Regions from separate parts of the Halomonas sp. THAF12 genome, predicted to be linked through region 2. Evidence: predicted binding sites of a transcription regulator. Region 2 holds the regulator's gene; each other region holds the start of a gene.
What was found. The regulator sigma-54, encoded in region 2, starts transcription at its own class of promoters, with help from an activator protein. The targets are predictions, from matches to a motif close to TGGCACNNNNNTTGCTNT.
Positions count from the first base shown of each region.

Region 1: the regulator sigma-54 is predicted to act here: its motif matches at 1,777-1,794, upstream of glnA (glutamate--ammonia ligase).
Region 3: the regulator sigma-54 is predicted to act here: its motif matches at 1,851-1,868, upstream of FIU88_RS05065 (nitrate reductase).
Region 4: the regulator sigma-54 is predicted to act here: its motif matches at 2,185-2,202, upstream of FIU88_RS14270 (NRAMP family divalent metal transporter).

Region 1 is NZ_CP045399.1:215,305-219,271, reverse strand. It holds gene FIU88_RS00970 (ZIP family metal transporter) at 1-128, shown strand, start outside; gene glnA (glutamate--ammonia ligase) at 227-1,633, opposite strand; gene typA (translational GTPase TypA) at 2,154-3,967, shown strand, end outside.
Region 2 is NZ_CP045399.1:2,587,807-2,591,773, reverse strand. It holds gene FIU88_RS11960 (HPr family phosphocarrier protein) at 1-68, opposite strand, end outside; gene rapZ (RNase adapter RapZ) at 73-972, opposite strand; gene FIU88_RS11950 (PTS sugar transporter subunit IIA) at 1,007-1,492, opposite strand; gene raiA (ribosome-associated translation inhibitor RaiA) at 1,496-1,807, opposite strand; gene FIU88_RS11940 (RNA polymerase factor sigma-54) at 1,920-3,320, opposite strand; gene lptB (LPS export ABC transporter ATP-binding protein) at 3,478-3,967, opposite strand, start outside.
Region 3 is NZ_CP045399.1:1,120,672-1,124,638, reverse strand. It holds gene FIU88_RS05065 (nitrate reductase) at 1-1,728, opposite strand, end outside; gene FIU88_RS05060 (ANTAR domain-containing response regulator) at 2,082-2,675, shown strand; gene FIU88_RS05055 (CmpA/NrtA family ABC transporter substrate-binding protein) at 2,672-3,703, shown strand.
Region 4 is NZ_CP045399.1:3,074,649-3,078,615, forward strand. It holds gene tadA (tRNA adenosine(34) deaminase TadA) at 1-389, opposite strand, end outside; gene FIU88_RS14260 (acyl-CoA thioesterase II) at 480-1,289, shown strand; gene FIU88_RS14265 (GntR family transcriptional regulator) at 1,305-1,976, opposite strand; gene FIU88_RS14270 (NRAMP family divalent metal transporter) at 2,241-3,479, shown strand; gene FIU88_RS14275 (LamB/YcsF family protein) at 3,495-3,967, shown strand, end outside.

The DNA of each region.
Region 1 (3,967 bases), 1.4 Mb from region 2:
GCGGCATCCTCTACTCGGTGTTCCAGGACCTGGCGCCCCAGGCCCGGCTCGAGCGCCACTGGGGCCCGCCGCTGGGGGCGGTGTTCGGCTTCGCCATGGGCATCGGCGGCCATATGCTGATCTACTGATCCCGGGCGGAGGCCCCGGGAGAAAGACGCACAAAAAAAGGCACGCCCACGGGCGTGCCTTTCGCGTGCTGGAGCGCGGCGCCGGGCGCCGCGCGGCATCAGCAGCTGTAGTACATGTCGAACTCGACCGGATGAGTGGTCATGCGCAGGCGCTCGACGTCCTCTTCCTTGAGCTCGATGTAGGCATCGATCATCTCGTCGGTGAACACGCCACCCTCGGTCAGGAAGGCGCGGTCCTCGGCCAGCGCCTCGAGGGCCTGGTCCAGGCTCTCGGCGACGGTCGGGATGGACTTGCCTTCTTCCGGCGGCAGGTCATAGAGGTTCTTGTCCATGGCGTCGCCGGGATGGATCTTGTTCTTGATGCCATCGATACCGGCCATCAGCATCGCCGCGAAGCACAGGTACGGGTTGGCGGTCGGGTCGGGGAAACGAGCCTCGACGCGCTTGCCCTTGGGGCTCGCGGTGTAGGGGATGCGGATGGACGCGGAGCGGTTGCGGGCGCTGTAGGCCAGCATGACCGGCGCCTCGAAGCCCGGCACCAGACGCTTGTAGGAGTTGGTGGAGGCGTTGGTGAAGGCGTTCAGGGCACGGGCGTGCTTGATGATGCCGCCGATGTAGTAGAGCGCCATTTCGGACAGGCCGGCGTACTCGTCACCGGCGAACTGGTTCTCGCCGTCCTTCCAGAAGGACTGGTGAACGTGCATGCCGGAACCGTTGTCACCGACCAGCGGCTTGGGCATGAAGGTGGCGGTCTTGCCGTAGGCGTGGGCGACGTTGTGCACCACGTACTTCATTTCCTGAAGTTCGTCGGCCTTCTTCACCAGGGTGTTGAACTTGACGCCGATCTCGTTCTGGCCGGCGTTGGCGACCTCGTGGTGGTGCACCTCGACGGACTGGCCGATGGCCTCGAGGGTGTTGCACATGGCGCCACGGATGTCGTGGAAGCTGTCGACCGGGGGCACCGGGAAGTAGCCGCCCTTGACGCGCGGACGGTGCGCCAGGTTACCGCCCTCGACCTGACGGTCGGTGGCCCAGGCGCCTTCCTCGGAGGTGATCTTGTACATGGCGCCTTCGATGTCGGCCTTCCAGTGCACCTCGTCGAAGATGAAGAACTCGGGCTCCGGACCGAAGAAGGCGGTGTCGCCCAGGCCGGTGGACTGCAGGTAGGCCTCGGCGCGCTTGGCGATGGAGCGCGGATCACGCTCGTAGCCCTGCATGGTGGCCGGCTCGATGATGTCGCAGCGCAGGATCAGGGTGGCGTCTTCGGTGAAGGGGTCGAGGAAGCCGGTGCCGTCTTCCGGGCGCAGAATCATGTCGGACTCGTTGATGCCCTTCCAGCCGGAGATGGAGGAGCCATCGAACATCTGGCCGTTCTCGAAGAACTCTTCATCGACGTCACGGGCCGGAATGGTGACGTGCTGTTCCTTGCCTTTGGTGTCGGTGAAGCGCAGGTCGATCCACTTCACGTCGTGTTCTTCGATCAGGGCGAGAGTCTTCTCGGACATGAGGTCCTCCAGGGTACAGTGGCTGGTTATGATATTCCGCTGAATCTGTCTGTCGTCGGTCGCGGGTGTGTCCAGTCGACGTTGTAGCATGACGTCGGTGCGATGCCCACGCCGCCATGCACGACCATGGCATTGCCCCAAATAATGCAGATGGCGTGCCAAAATGGCGACATTCGCCGAAATCATTTCCATAAACGACTGAGAAGAAAGAAGAAAAAAACCTGCTTCATGAGAGTGCAGAGTCACCAATCTGCATCATGCCCGCTCATGGCGCCTTCTCGTCCGCCGGAATGCGCCCCAAGATGACGCTCGCACGCCCCCGATGCACCAAATATGTGCACATCGTCTTTTCTTGCGCACCAGCCCGACGCTTCCGCCGCCCAGCCGCCGCGCCAGGCGCCCCGCGGCGACGCGCGGGCGAAAAACACCGCGACGATCCGGATTCCGGACGCCACAAGGCTGGTAGCGTCGAGGTCCTGACCCTATAATGCCACCCCAATTTTCCCAGCAGGATCCCGTCGTGATCGAGAATCTTCGCAACATCGCCATCATCGCTCACGTCGACCACGGCAAGACCACCCTGGTCGACAAGCTCCTCCAGCAGTCCGGCACCCTGGACCGCAAGGCCGAAGGCCAGGAGCGCATCATGGACTCCAACGACCAGGAGAAGGAACGCGGCATCACCATCCTGGCCAAGAACACGGCGATCCGCTGGGATGACGGCAACGGCCGCGACTACCACATCAACATCGTGGACACCCCGGGACACGCCGACTTCGGTGGCGAAGTCGAGCGCGTGATGTCCATGGTCGACTCCGTGCTGCTGATGGTCGACGCCGTCGACGGCCCGATGCCGCAGACCCGCTTCGTGACCCAGAAGGCCTTCGACCAGGGCCTCAAGCCGATCGTCGTGGTCAACAAGATCGACCGCCCGGGCGCCCGTCCCGACTGGGTCATCGACCAGATCTTCGACCTGTTCGACAACCTCGGCGCCTCCGACGAGCAGCTCGACTTCCCGATCGTCTACTGCTCCGCGCTCAACGGCATCGCCGGCACCGAGCCGGAAGAGCTGAGCGACGACATGCGACCGATGTTCGAGGCCATCGTCGACATCGTCGAGCCGCCCAAGGTCGAGCTGGAAGCCCCGTTCCAGATGCAGGTCTCCGCGCTGGACTACAACAGCTACGTCGGCGTCATCGGCCTGGGCCGCATCACCCGCGGCAGCGTCAAGCCGAACCAGCAGGTCACCGTCGTCTCCAAGGAAGGCAACACCCGCCGCGGCAAGATCGGCCAGGTGATGACCCACCTCGGCCTCGAGCGCGTGCAGACCGACGAAGCCACCGCCGGCGACATCATCTGCATCACCGGCATCGAGGATCTGGCGATCTCCGATACGCTGTGCGACCCGGCCGCCGTCGAGGCGCTGCCGGCGCTGACCGTCGACGAGCCGACCGTGTCCATGACCTTCCAGGTCAACGACTCGCCGTTCGCCGGCAAGGACGGCAAGTTCGTCACCAGCCGCAACATCAAGGATCGCCTCGACCAGGAGCTGATCCACAACGTGGCGCTGCGCGTCGAGCAGGGCGACTCCCCGGAGAAGTTCATCGTCTCCGGCCGCGGCGAGCTGCACCTCTCGGTGCTGATCGAGAGCATGCGTCGTGAAGGCTTCGAGCTGGCCGTGGGCCGCCCCGAGGTCATCATCCGCGAGATCGACGGCCAGGAGCAGGAGCCCTACGAAGAAGTCATCATCGACTGCGAGGAGCAGCACCAGGGCGCCATCATGGAAGAGCTCGGCTACCGCAAGGGCGAGCTCAAGAACATGAACCCCGACGGCAAGGGCCGGGTGCGTCTCGACTTCATCATCCCGGCGCGCGGCCTGATCGGCTTCCGCGGTCAGTTCCTGACCCTGACCTCCGGCACCGGCATCCTGACCAGCCGCTTCGACCACTACGGCGACCTCAAGCCGGACGCCTCGGTCGAGCGTCGCAACGGCGTGCTGGTGTCCATGGTCTCCGGCAAGGCCCTGGCCTACGCGCTGTTCGCGCTGCAGGACCGCGGCAAGCTGATCATCGAGCACGGCACCGAGGTCTACGAAGGCATGCTGATCGGCATCAACAGCCGTGCCGAGGACATGGTCGTCAACCCGACCAAGGCCAAGAAGCTCGACAACATGCGCGCGTCCGGCAACGACGAGAACCTGGTGCTGACGCCGCCGATCCGCTTCACCCTGGAGCAGGCGATCGAGTTCCTCGACGACGACGAGCTGGTCGAGATCACCCCGAACCACATTCGTCTGCGCAAGAAGCTGCTGTCCGAGAACGAGCGCAAGCGTTC
Region 2 (3,967 bases):
ACCAGGCGGGTGGCGGCGCGGGCGTGCAGGCCGCGCTTGTTGGTCAGGGTGAGCTTGCGGCTGGGCACGTGACTAGCGATCCTTGGCGTCGTTCGGGGCGGGGAGCGTGAGTTGCAGGCCGAGCTCGCGGTGACGCAGGCGAACGCCGGCGTGGGTCTCGGCGAGTCGCCGGGACAGCCGCTCGGCCAGGTAGGTGGAGCGATGCTGACCGCCGGTGCAGCCGATCGCCACGGTCAGGTAGCTGCGCTGGCTGGCCCGGTAGCGGGGCAGCCAGCGCTCGACCCAGGCCAGGATGTCGGCGGCCATCTCGTCGACCACCGGATAGCTCTCGAGGAAGGCGATCACGCTGTCGTCGCGGCCGGTCGCCTCGCGCAGCCGCGGGTCCCAGTAGGGGTTGGGCAGGCAGCGGACGTCGAACACGATATCGGCGTCGAGCGGCACGCCGCGCTTGAAGCCGAAGGACTCGAGGGTCAGCGTCAGCCCTTCGCGGCGATGGCCGGCCACCTGGTCGGTGATGCGGCCGCGCAGGTCGTGCACCGAGAGCCGCGAGGTGTCGATCAGCAGGTCGGCGAGGTCGCGGATCTCTGCCAGGGCGTCTTCCTCGCGGTCGATCGCCTCGGCCAGCGTCATCTCGGTGTCCCGGGTCAGGGGGTGGCGGCGCCGGGTGGCGGAATAGCGCTCCAGCAGGATGCGTGCGTCGGTGGTCAGATAGATCACCTGGCACTGGATGTCGCGGGAGCGGACGTCCTCGAGCAGCGCCGGGAAGCGCTCCAGGGCGTGGGGCAGGTTACGGGCGTCGATGCTGACCGCCACGGCGCTGCGAAGGGACTGACCGCTGCGCAGCTCGTCGACCAGCGGGCCAAGCAGCATCGCCGGCAGGTTGTCGATGGCGTAGAAGCCGAGGTCCTCGAGGGCCTGCAGGGCGATCGACTTGCCGGAGCCGGAGCGTCCGCTGATGATGACGAGCTGCATGACGGGTCGGGTCTCCTGGTCGAGGCGGCGGCGCTCAGCCGCGACCGCTGGCGGCCGGTGCCTGTCGTCGGATGGCGTCGAGGAGGCTGTCGTGAAGCTCGCGCTGGCTGCCGGCCCGGCGCAGGGCGCTGCGGGTCTCGGCGTCGTTCATCACGCTGGCCACCTGGCCGAGCAGGGCAAGGTGGGCGTCGTCGGCTTCCTCGGGAACCAGCAGCACGAACACCAGGTCGACGGGTTCGCCGTCGATGGCATCGAAGTCGACCGGTTCGGCGAGCTTGAGAAAGCCGGCGATGGGCGCCTTGCAGTGCGGGTTGCGGGAGTGGGGAATGGCGACCCCGTGCCCGATGCCGGTGCTGCCCAGCCGTTCGCGCCCGATCAGCCGGCTGAAGACTTCCTGGCTGTCGAGACTCGGAATGTTCTGGGCAATGAAGGTGCTGAAGAATTCCAGCACCCGTTTCTTGCTCCCCCCGGGCACGCCGAAGAGGGTGCGCTCGGGGGGAAGGATGGTTTCAAGAGACATGACTCAGCGGACGCTTGCGGCGCCCTGGGCGCGGGCCTGGGTCTTTTCCTTGTGCTTGACGAGCTGGCGGTCCAGCTTGTCGGCAAGGGCGTCGATGGCGGCGTACATGTCGGCATCCATCGCTTCGGCGTGCAGATCGGCACCGGCGGCGTGCAGCGTGCAGGCGGCCTGCTGGCGTTCTTTTTCGACGGAGAGCGTGACCTGAACGGTGGTGATGTTGTCGTAGTGACGTTCCAGGCGGGAGAGCTTCTCCTGCACGTAGTCACGCAGGGGCTCGGTCAATTCCACGTGATGGCCGGTGAGGTTGACTTGCATGACACGCTCCTTGCTCCTTGGGTGGTGACTCGATTGTAACCCTTTTTGATGCCTTGCAAACCCCCCGCGACAGACGCGTTTTCACGCTCTGGAAATCGCCTTCGGCGGGGTCTCAGCCGAGGCGTTTCCGCTGGCTGGAAGACGGGATGTGCATCGCTTCGCGATACTTGGCGACGGTGCGACGGGCGACCTCGATGCCCTCCTCGGCGAGCAGGGTGACCAGCTTGCTGTCGGACAGCGGCTTGCGTGGCGGCTCGCCCTCGATCAGCTTGCGGATGCGGGCGCGGATCGCGGTGCTGGAGTGGGCGTCCTCGCCGTCGCCGACCTGGCTGGAGAAGAAGTACTTGAGTTCGAAGACGCCGCGCGGCGTGTGGATGAACTTCTGGGTGGTGACCCGGGAGATGGTCGATTCGTGCATCTCCACGGCCTGGGCGATGTCGGCCAGGATCAGCGGCTTCATGGCTTCCTCGCCGCGCTCGAGGAACTCGATCTGACGGGTCATCACCTCGTGGCCGACCCGCAGCAGGGTATCGTTGCGGCTGGCCAGGCTCTTGATCAGCCAGCGCGCCTCCTGCAGGTGGTCCTTGAGAAACTGGTTGTCGTCGCTCTTGTCCGCGCGCTTGATCAGCGCCGCGTAGTCGGGCTGGATGCGCAGCCGCGGCATCGCCTCGGGGTTGAGCTCGACGCGCCAGCCCTGGGGGGTGTGGCGGGCGATCAGGTCGGGAATCACGTAGTCGCTGTCGCCGCTGGCGAATTCGCTGCCCGGCCGTGGGTCGAGGCCGCGGATCAGGGCGATGACCTCTTCGAGGGTATCGTCATCGAGCCCCAGGCGCCGCTTGAGCAGCCGGCGATCGTTGCCGGCCAGGGCCTCCAGGAACTGGCGCACCAGGCGCCGGGCCTGGGGCAGCAGCGGGGTGTCATCGGGCAGGGTGGCGAGCTGCAGCAGCAGGCACTCGCGCAGATCGCGGGCGAACACCCCGGTGGGCTCGAACTGCTGCAGGCGCAGCAGCACCGCTTCGACCTCACGGGTGGCGAGCCCCTCGAGGCCCTGGGCGCGCAGGCCATCGCGCAGCTCGTCCAGCGGCTGATCCAGATAGCCGTCCGGGGTCACGGCATCGATCAGGCTCTCGGCGATGCGCCTCTCGCGCTCATCGAGACCGCTCATCGCCAACTGCCAGACGAGATGGCTCTGCAGGCTCTGGCCGGCGGCCTGGCGCTCGAAGTCGGGGGCCTCACCGCTGCCGCCGGCGTCCTGGAAGGTGTCGGACCAGTCGCTGTCGACGCTGAGCTCTTCCGGGATCTCGTCCGACCAGTCGTCGTCCGGCGTCTCGCTGACGGCCTGTTCGCCGAAGTCGTCCTCGAGCTCGAGCATGGGATTGGCCTCGAGGGCCTGCTGGACCTCCTGGCGCAGATCGAGGGTCGAGAGCTGCAGCAGGCCGATGGCCTGCTGCAGCTGAGGGGTCATGGTCAGCTGGGTGCCGACACGCAGTTGAAGGGATGCCTTCATGGCCATGGGCGAGCGGTCCGATCCTGCGGTGAAGAGGTCTTCCACCCTAGTGCCCGGGCGTCCGCCATGCAAGCGTGTTCGCAGCAATTAGCGTGCCAACGGCAATCACCATGCCCGTCCGTGCATGGCGGCAGTATATCAGTGACTTGCGAAGACCAAGGGGTCAGAGGCGGAAGTCCTGGCCCAGGTAGACGTCGCGCACCCGCTGGTTGGCGAGGATCTCCTCGGCGTCACCCTCGGCGATGATCTGGCCGTCGCCGACGATGTAGGCGCCGTCGCAGATGTCCAGCGTCTCGCGCACGTTGTGGTCGGTGATCAGCACGCCGATCTCGCGCGCCTTGAGCTGGCGGATGATGCCCTTGATGTCGCCCACCGAGATGGGGTCGACGCCGGCGAAGGGCTCGTCGAGCAGGATGAAGTCGGGCTCGGTGGCCAGCGCCCGGGCGATCTCGACCCGCCGGCGTTCGCCGCCGGACAGGCTCATGCCCAGGTTGTCGCGGATGTGGGTGATGTGGAATTCCTCCAGCAGCGCCTCCAGGCGCGCCTTGCGGCCGCTGCGGTCGAGGTCGCGGCGGGTCTCGAGGATCGCCATGATGTTGTCGGCCACCGACAGCTTGCGGAAGATCGAGGCTTCCTGTGGCAGGTAGCCGATC
Region 3 (3,967 bases), 1.5 Mb from region 2:
CAGCAGCCGGGCCCGGCCGTCCGCGGTGGCGAAGCGACCGTCCTCGAACAGCCGCGCGGTGCCGCGCGGGGCCTCGGCGGTCACCGGCCACTGGATCGGCGCCAGGGCGTCGTAGCCGGCGCGGTCGAGCCCCGCCAGCGCCGAGATGTCGAACGGCCGCGCCTCGTGGCCCGGCTGCCCGGAGGCGTTCTCGAAGCCGGAGAGCCGGGCGTGCTCGGCGAAGATCTCGCCGGGATGGCCGTAGTCGAAGGCCTCGCCGAAACCCAGCCGGCGCGCCGCCTCGCAGACGATCCACCAGTCGTGTCGCGCCTCGCCCGGCGGCGGCAGCATCCCGCGCTGACGCGAGATCCGCCGCTCGGAGTTGGTCACGGTGCCGTCCTTCTCCGACCACGACGAGGCCGGCAGCACGATATCGGCGTAGGGCAGCAGATCGGTGTCGGCCATGCATTCGGAGACGATCACCAGCGGGCACGTCTCGAGCGCCGCCCGCACCCGATTGGCGTCGGGCAGGCTGACCGCGGGATTGGTGGCCATCACCCACAGCGCCTGGATCTCGCCGCGCTCGATGGCCTCGAACAGCGCCACCGCCTTGTGCCCCGGCGCCTCGGGCAGGGTCGGCGTCAGGTGGTCGGTGGCCCAGAAGCGCGTCACGCGGTCGCGCGCGCCGGGGGAGTCGTAGTCCATGTGGGCGGCGAGCTGGTTGGCCAACCCGCCCACCTCGCGGCCGCCCATGGCGTTGGGCTGGCCGGTGATCGAGAACGGCCCGGCGCCGGGCAGGCCGATCTTGCCGCCGGCCAGGTGGCAGTTGATGATCGCCTGGCACTTGTCGGTGCCGCTGGACGACTGGTTGATGCCCTGGGAGTAGAGGGTCACCACGTGCAGCTGGCTGGCGAACCAGTAGAAGAAGGTCTCCAGCCGCTCGGCGTCGACGTCGCAGTCGGCGGCAATGGCCGCGATGGACACGTCGTCCTCGCGGGCCGCGGCCAGGGCCGCGTCGAGCCCGTCGGTATGCTTGCCCAGATAGACGTCGTCGAGCCGGCCCTTGTCGGCCATCCAGGCCAGCAGGCCGGTGAACAGCCGGGCGTCGCTGCCGGGCCTGAGCCCCAGGTACAAATCGGCGATCTCGCAGCTGTCGGTGATCCGCGGGTCGATCACCACCACTCGCATCAGCGGATTGCGACTCTTGGCGGTGCGCAGGCGCTGATAGAGCACCGGATGGTTCCAGGCCAGGTTGGACCCCACCAGCACCACCAGCTCGGCCTCCTCCAGGTCCTCGTAGCAGCACGGCACGGCGTCGGCGCCCAGCGAGCGCTTGTAGGCGGCCACCGCCGAGGCCATGCACAGCCGCGAGTTGGTATCCAGGTGCGGCGTGCCGAGAAAGCCCTTGAACAGCTTGTTGGCGACGTAATAGTCCTCGGTCAGCAGCTGGCCGGACAGGTAGGCCGCCACGGCGTGATCGCCGGCGCGCTCGCGGGTGGCCTGGAGGCGGCCGGCCACCGCCTCGAGGGCGGTGTCCCAGTCGACCTCGACGCCGTCGACCCGGGGCCGGGTCAGGCGGCCGTGATCGCCCAGGGTCTCGGCCAGCGCCGAGCCCTTGACGCACAGCCGCCCGTAGTTGGCCGGGTGGTCGCCGTCACCCTCCACGCCGGTGATGCGCCCGTCCTCGATGTCGGCCGTCACGCCGCAGCCGACGCCGCAGTAGGGGCAGGTGGTGCGCGCCTGTTGCATGCTGCTCTCCTCGATCATGGTCCCGACACGACGACGCCCACCGCCATGCCGGGTGGGCACGGGGGTGGGCGTCGTTGCCGTGAGTCGCCGCCGTGGCGACTCGGGAATGTCTTTCCATGAGAAAAGCAAACGGCATGCCAGGCGGAAGGAAAGCGTCGGCACTCAAGCCATCGCGGCCGTCTCGGCGATCTCGCCTGCACCAGCCGGCGGCATTTTCCGCCCCGCTCCGCCTCTTCGTGGTGCAAAAGGACGGCGTCGGCGACCGATGCACCACCGTCGCTCGGCGCCGATGCGGCTGGAATGGCTCTTGCATGAACTGGGCCTGACCGTTTCCCCATCACGAGCCCTATGCCATGCCCCAGCCCTTGCGAATCCTGCTGGTCGACGACGAGAGCGTGCGCGCCGCCATGGTCGAGGAGGCCCTCGGCCAGGAGGGGCACGAAGTGATCTGCCACCTGCAGAGCCCGGCCAGCCTCAACGACATGGTCGAGCGCCACGCGCCCGACGTGGTCATCATCGACATGGAATCCCCCGACCGCGACACCCTCGACAGCATGTCGCAGCTGCACCGGGAGAACCCGCGGCCGGTGGTGTTCTTCGCCGACCAGCACGATCCCGACTCCATGCAGGCCGCCCTCAAGGCCGGCGTCAGCGCCTACGTGGTCGACGGCCTGGTGCCGACCCGGGTCCGGGCGATCCTCGAGGTCGCCGTGGCCCGCTTCGACGCCTTCCAGTCGATGCGCCAGGAGCTCGACCGCACCCGCACCCAGCTCGCCGACCGCAAGCGCATCGAGAAGGCCAAGGGCATGCTGATGAAGCACCAGGACTGCGACGAGCCCCAGGCCTACCAGACGCTGCGCAAGCTGGCCATGGACCGCGGCCAGCGCATCGGCGAGGTGGCCGGCAACGTGATCGATATCCTCGAAGGACTGGAGAAAGGCCTATGAGCATGCCCCATGCCCCCGAGCGTCCCCGACTGACCCTGGGCATCGTCCCGCTGCTGGACGCCGCCCTGCCGATCGTCGCCCGGGAAGGCGGCTTCTTCGCCGCCGAGGGGCTCGACGTCACGCTGTCGCGGGAGAGCGCCTGGTCGACCCTGCGCGACAAGCTGGCCGCCGGCATGCTCGACGGCGCCCAGCTGCTGGCCCCGCTGCCGCTGGCCATGAGCCTCGGCGCCTCCGGGCCGCCCTGCGACGTCCTGGCGCCGCTGGTGCTCGGCCGCAACGGCAATACCCTGGTGCTGTCGTCCTACTGGGCGGAAGGCATGGCGACGCCCCTCGACGGCTCGCCCGGCGGCCGGGACCCGGCCGTCAACGCCCGCGACTTCGCCGAGCGGCTGCGCCGGCGCGGCGCGCCACGTCCGCGGCTGGCCATGGTCCACCCCTTCTCCGGCCACCACTACCAGCTGCGCGACTGGCTGACCCTGGGCGGCCTCGACCCCAATCGCGACGTCGAGCTGGTCGCCCTGCCGCCGTCGCGCATGGTCGAGGCCCTCGAGCAGGGGCGCATCGACGGCTTCTGCGTCGGCGAGCCCTGGGGCAGCCAGGCCGCCCAGCGCGGCGGCGGGCATGTCGTCGCCACCGGCGCCCAGCTGTGGCCCGACCATCCCGAGAAGATGCTCGGCGTGACCCGCGACTGGGCCGGGCGCCACCCCGCCACCCTCGCGGCCATGATCCGGGCCCTGGTCGCCGCCGCCGGCTGGCTGGCCGAGGCGCCCGAGCACCGTCGCCAGGCCCGGGACTGGCTGGCCCTGCCACCCTATCTGGATCGCGCCCTGGAGCATCTGCCGACGCTGCCGCTGGGCGAGCCGCCGGTGGCACAGCGCCTCACCGGGCTGCGCCCGGAGGTCGGCGAGATGGCAAGGGTCGTGGACCACCTGACCCGCCAGCTCGACGTCCCCCTCCGGCGCGGCGTGGTCGAGGCCTGCTACAGCCCCGTGCATTTCGATGCCGCGACGCACCAGGAGCGTGCATGACGGCGCCGTCAGGGGCCGCCCCGGCGGCGGTCATCGCCCGGCGATGATTATTTAACTCTCTGAGTTTTCTGACTTTCACCCTGTCCTGGCCCGAACCTTGATAGGAACAGGCCAGAACGGAGGGCCCGGCCCTTCGGCGGTCAACGGCGATCGCACCTCGAAGTCCAGACGAAGACGTCTCCACGCTCCCCAATGCCGGGGAGCGTCGAGGCGTCTTCTGCGTTTATGGAGGGAATCCGAGATGAGTCCCGATGACCCGACAGC
Region 4 (3,967 bases), 490 kb from region 2:
TCCACCGCCACCCGGTGGTTGTACCAGGGCTGGGCGAACAGGTTGGCCTTCGATTCGACCATGCCGGTGCGCGGTTCGGCGGCGCCGTAGACCACCCGCGCCAGCCGCGCGTGGATGATCGCCCCGGTACACATCAGGCAGGGTTCCAGGGTCACGAACAGGGTGCAGCCGTCGAGACGGTAGTTGCCGAGGCGCGCCCCGGCATCGCGCAGGGCGCGGATCTCGGCGTGGGCGCTGGGATCGTGGCCGGCCACCGGCGCGTTGTAGCCACGGCCCACGATCTCGCCTTCGGCGTCCACCACCACCGCGCCCACCGGCACCTCGCCGGCCTCCCCGGCCAGCCGCGCCTGCTCGAGGGCGCGATGCATGTAGAACTCGTCACTGCGCATGGCCGCCGACTCCCGTAGACTACTGACAATGAAACATTCGTATGACTGCCCGGCATGTGCGGATGCCGTGGCCCATGGAGGATACCCGGAATGAGCGACGCCCTGAACGATCTGGTCGACCTGCTGCGCCTCGAGCCCCTGGAAGAAAACCTGTTCCGCGGCCGCAGCCAGGACCTGGGCCTGCCCCAGCTGTTCGGCGGCCAGGTCCTCGGCCAGGCGCTCTCCGCCGCCACCCACACGGTGGATGACAGCCGGCGGGTGCACTCGCTGCACGGCTATTTCCTGCGCCCCGGCGACGCCAGCCGCCCGGTGGTCTATCAGGTCGACGCGGTGCGCGACGGCCGCAGCTTCACCACCCGCCGCATCACCGCCATCCAGAAGGGCCGGCCGATCTTCTTCTGCAGCGCCTCCTTCCACGGCCAGGACCACGGCCTCGACCACCAGCCGACGATGCCCGAGGTGCCCTCCCCGGATGCGCTCGACCGGGCCAACCTGCACGAGCGCTTTCCCGGCCATCCCATCGAGTTCTGCCACGTCGAGGAGGACGCCGTTCCCGGTCGTCCGGCGCGCAAGCGGCTGTGGTTCCGCCTCGCCGGCGAGCTGCCGGACGATCCGGCGCTGCACCGCTACCTGCTCGCCTACAGCTCGGATTTCCACCTGCTGACCACCGCGCTGGTGCCCCACGGCAAGCGCTTCGGCGACCCCGACCTGCGCATCGCCAGCCTCGACCACTCGCTGTGGTTCCATCGCGACGTCAGGGTCAACGACTGGCTGCTCTACGACATGGACAGCCCCTGGGCCGGCGGCGCCCGCGCCTTCACTCGCGGCAGCATCTACGACCGCCAGGGCCGCCTGGTCGCCTCCAGCACTCAGGAAGGCCTGACCCGGCTGGATGAGTGAACGCCCGCGCCGCCCTCAGTCGGCAGGATTGTCACGAGCGTAGGCCGCCAGCAGCGTGCGCTCCGACTGTGACAGATACTGCTCGAGCAGCGTCGCCGCCTGCGCCGGATCGCCGCCCTCGAAGGCCTCCAGGACGTGCAGGTTCCGCTCGACGTAGGGACCGTGAAGCCACTCCTGGTCGCTCAGCATGCCGAAGGCCAAGCGCAGCTCCGCCGAAACCTGGCGGAAGAAGGCATCCAGCCGCGGGCTGTCGGCCAGCGACACGATCGCGGCATGAAAGGCCATGTTGGACGATCCCACCGCCTGCCAGTCCTGCCGCTCGCGGCCGTCACGGGCCTGCTCGATGGCCGTGCGCATCCGCTGCCCCGCCGGATGGCCCGGCACGGCCTCCCTCAGCGCCTGACACTCGATAAAGCGCCGTAGCCGATAGATGTCGACCAGCGAGGCCAGGCTCGGCGTGGTCACGAAGACGCCACGGTTGGGGCGATGCGTCACCAGCCCCTCGTGCGCCAGACCGCGAAACGCCTCGCGCAGCGTATTGCGTGACACGCCCAGCCGCTCCCCCAGGGCGCTCTCGGACAGCCGCTGCCCCGGCACCAGCTCGCCCTCCACCAGCAGGCGACGTATCTCGTCGCCGACGGTTTCTCCCAGCGCCCGGCCCCTGCCCTCTACTCCTTGCCTGTTCATGCCTGCCCGTCCCGATCGTCGCCTTTGCCGCTCATGTTCGCGGTTACGCCCCCATACGACAAGCTCGCACGACGCACCCTCTTGGCGCATTGCCCCCGGATGTCGCCCCAACATGAGACACAAGTCGCATATCCCGTCATGGACAACATCTCTATTGTTGAACAATCACACCAACCATAGGCTACAAAACAAAGAAATCGTCGGAACATGGCATGCAACTTGCCTCGACGAGCCATAACAATCCCCATCCTGGAGTTCCTCTACATGGCTAGTGCAACCGATGCCGGGTTCGTCCGCTCCCGGCGGGCCTCGCTGATCGGCGCCATCTTCCTGATGGCCACCTCCGCCGTCGGCCCCGGCTTCATCACCCAGACCGCCACCTTCACCTCGCTGATGGGGGCCGCCTTCGCCTTCGGCATCCTGGCCTCGATCGTGATCGACCTGGTCGTGCAGCTGAACATCTGGCGGGTGGTCACCGTCACCGGCCTGCGCGCACCGGAAGTCGCCCATGCCGCGCTGCCCGGCAGCGGCTACCTGCTCGCGGTGCTGATCATCGTGAGCGGCCTGACCTTCAACGTCGGCAACATCGCCGGCGCCGGGCTCGGGCTCAACGCCCTGATGGGGCTCGATACCCAGTGGGGCGGCCTGATCAGCGCGCTGGTCGCGGTGGGCATCTTCTCGTCGCGCCGTGCCGGCATCGCCATCGACCGCATCATCATCGTGCTTGGGGTAGTGATGCTGGCCATGACGGTGTTCGTGGCGCTGGCCTCCCAGCCGCCGATCGGCGAGGCCCTGCGCCAGACCGTGCTGCCGGACACCATCAACTTCGCCACCATCACCACCATCGTGGGCGGCACCGTCGGCGGTTACATCACCTATGCCGGGGCGCACCGCATCCTGGACCGCGGCCTGGGCGGCGCGGAGAACGTCGAGACCGTCTCCCGGGCGGCCCTGCGCGGCATCCTGGTCACCGGCGTGATGCGCTACATCCTGTTCCTGGCCATCCTCGGCGTGGTCGCCAGCGGCGTGATCATCGACGTCTCCGGGCAGAACGCCAACCCGGCGGCCCAGGCCTTTCAAGCGGCGGCGGGCGAGCTCGGCCTGCGCGCCTTCGGCCTGATCCTGTGGGCCGCCGGCATCACCAGCGTCATCGGCGCCTCCTATACCTGCATGACCTTCCTGAGCGCCTTCCGCCCGAGCATCGGCGAGCCGGCGCGCAATCGCGCCACCCTGGTGTTCATCGGCGCCTCGCTGCTCGTCTTCCTGTCGCTGGGCACGCCGCCAGCCGCCCTGCTGATCTTCGCCGGCGGCTTCAACGGCCTGGTCCTGCCGATCGGCCTGACGCTCTTCCTGTACGTGGCCTGGCGTCGCAGCGACCTCATGCACGGCCACCGCTACCCGCGCTGGCTGCTGGTCTCCGGTACCGCGGTCTGCGCCCTGACCTGGTACATGGGCTATCAGTCCATCGGCCCCATCTTCGCCTTCCTGTCGCCGGCGACCTGATCGAGGAGTCCGCATATGTCCCGCATCGACCTGAACAGCGATCTCGGCGAGAGCTTCGGCCAGTGGCGCATGGGTGACGACGACGCCATGCTGGGCCTGGTCACCAGCGCCAACATCGCCTGCGGCTTCCATGCCGGCGACCCCGCCGGCATGGCCCGCACCCTGGCCGCCGCCGCCGAGCGCGGCGTGACCGTCGGCGCCCACGTCAGCTACCCGGACCTGGTCGGCTTCGGCCGCCGCCCGATGGAGATCGCCAGCGACGAGCTGCGCGCCGATGTGATCTACCAGATCGGCGCCCTGCAGGGCATGGCCGGCGCGGCCGGTACCGCCGTGCGCTACGTCAAGCCGCACGGCGCGCTCTATCACGCCATCGCTCACGACCGTCGCCAGGCCGAGGCGGTGATCGAGGCCATCCAGGCCGCCGATGCCTCCCTGGTACTGATGACGCTGGCCGGCTCGCCGCTGAACGACTGGGCCCGGGACGCCGG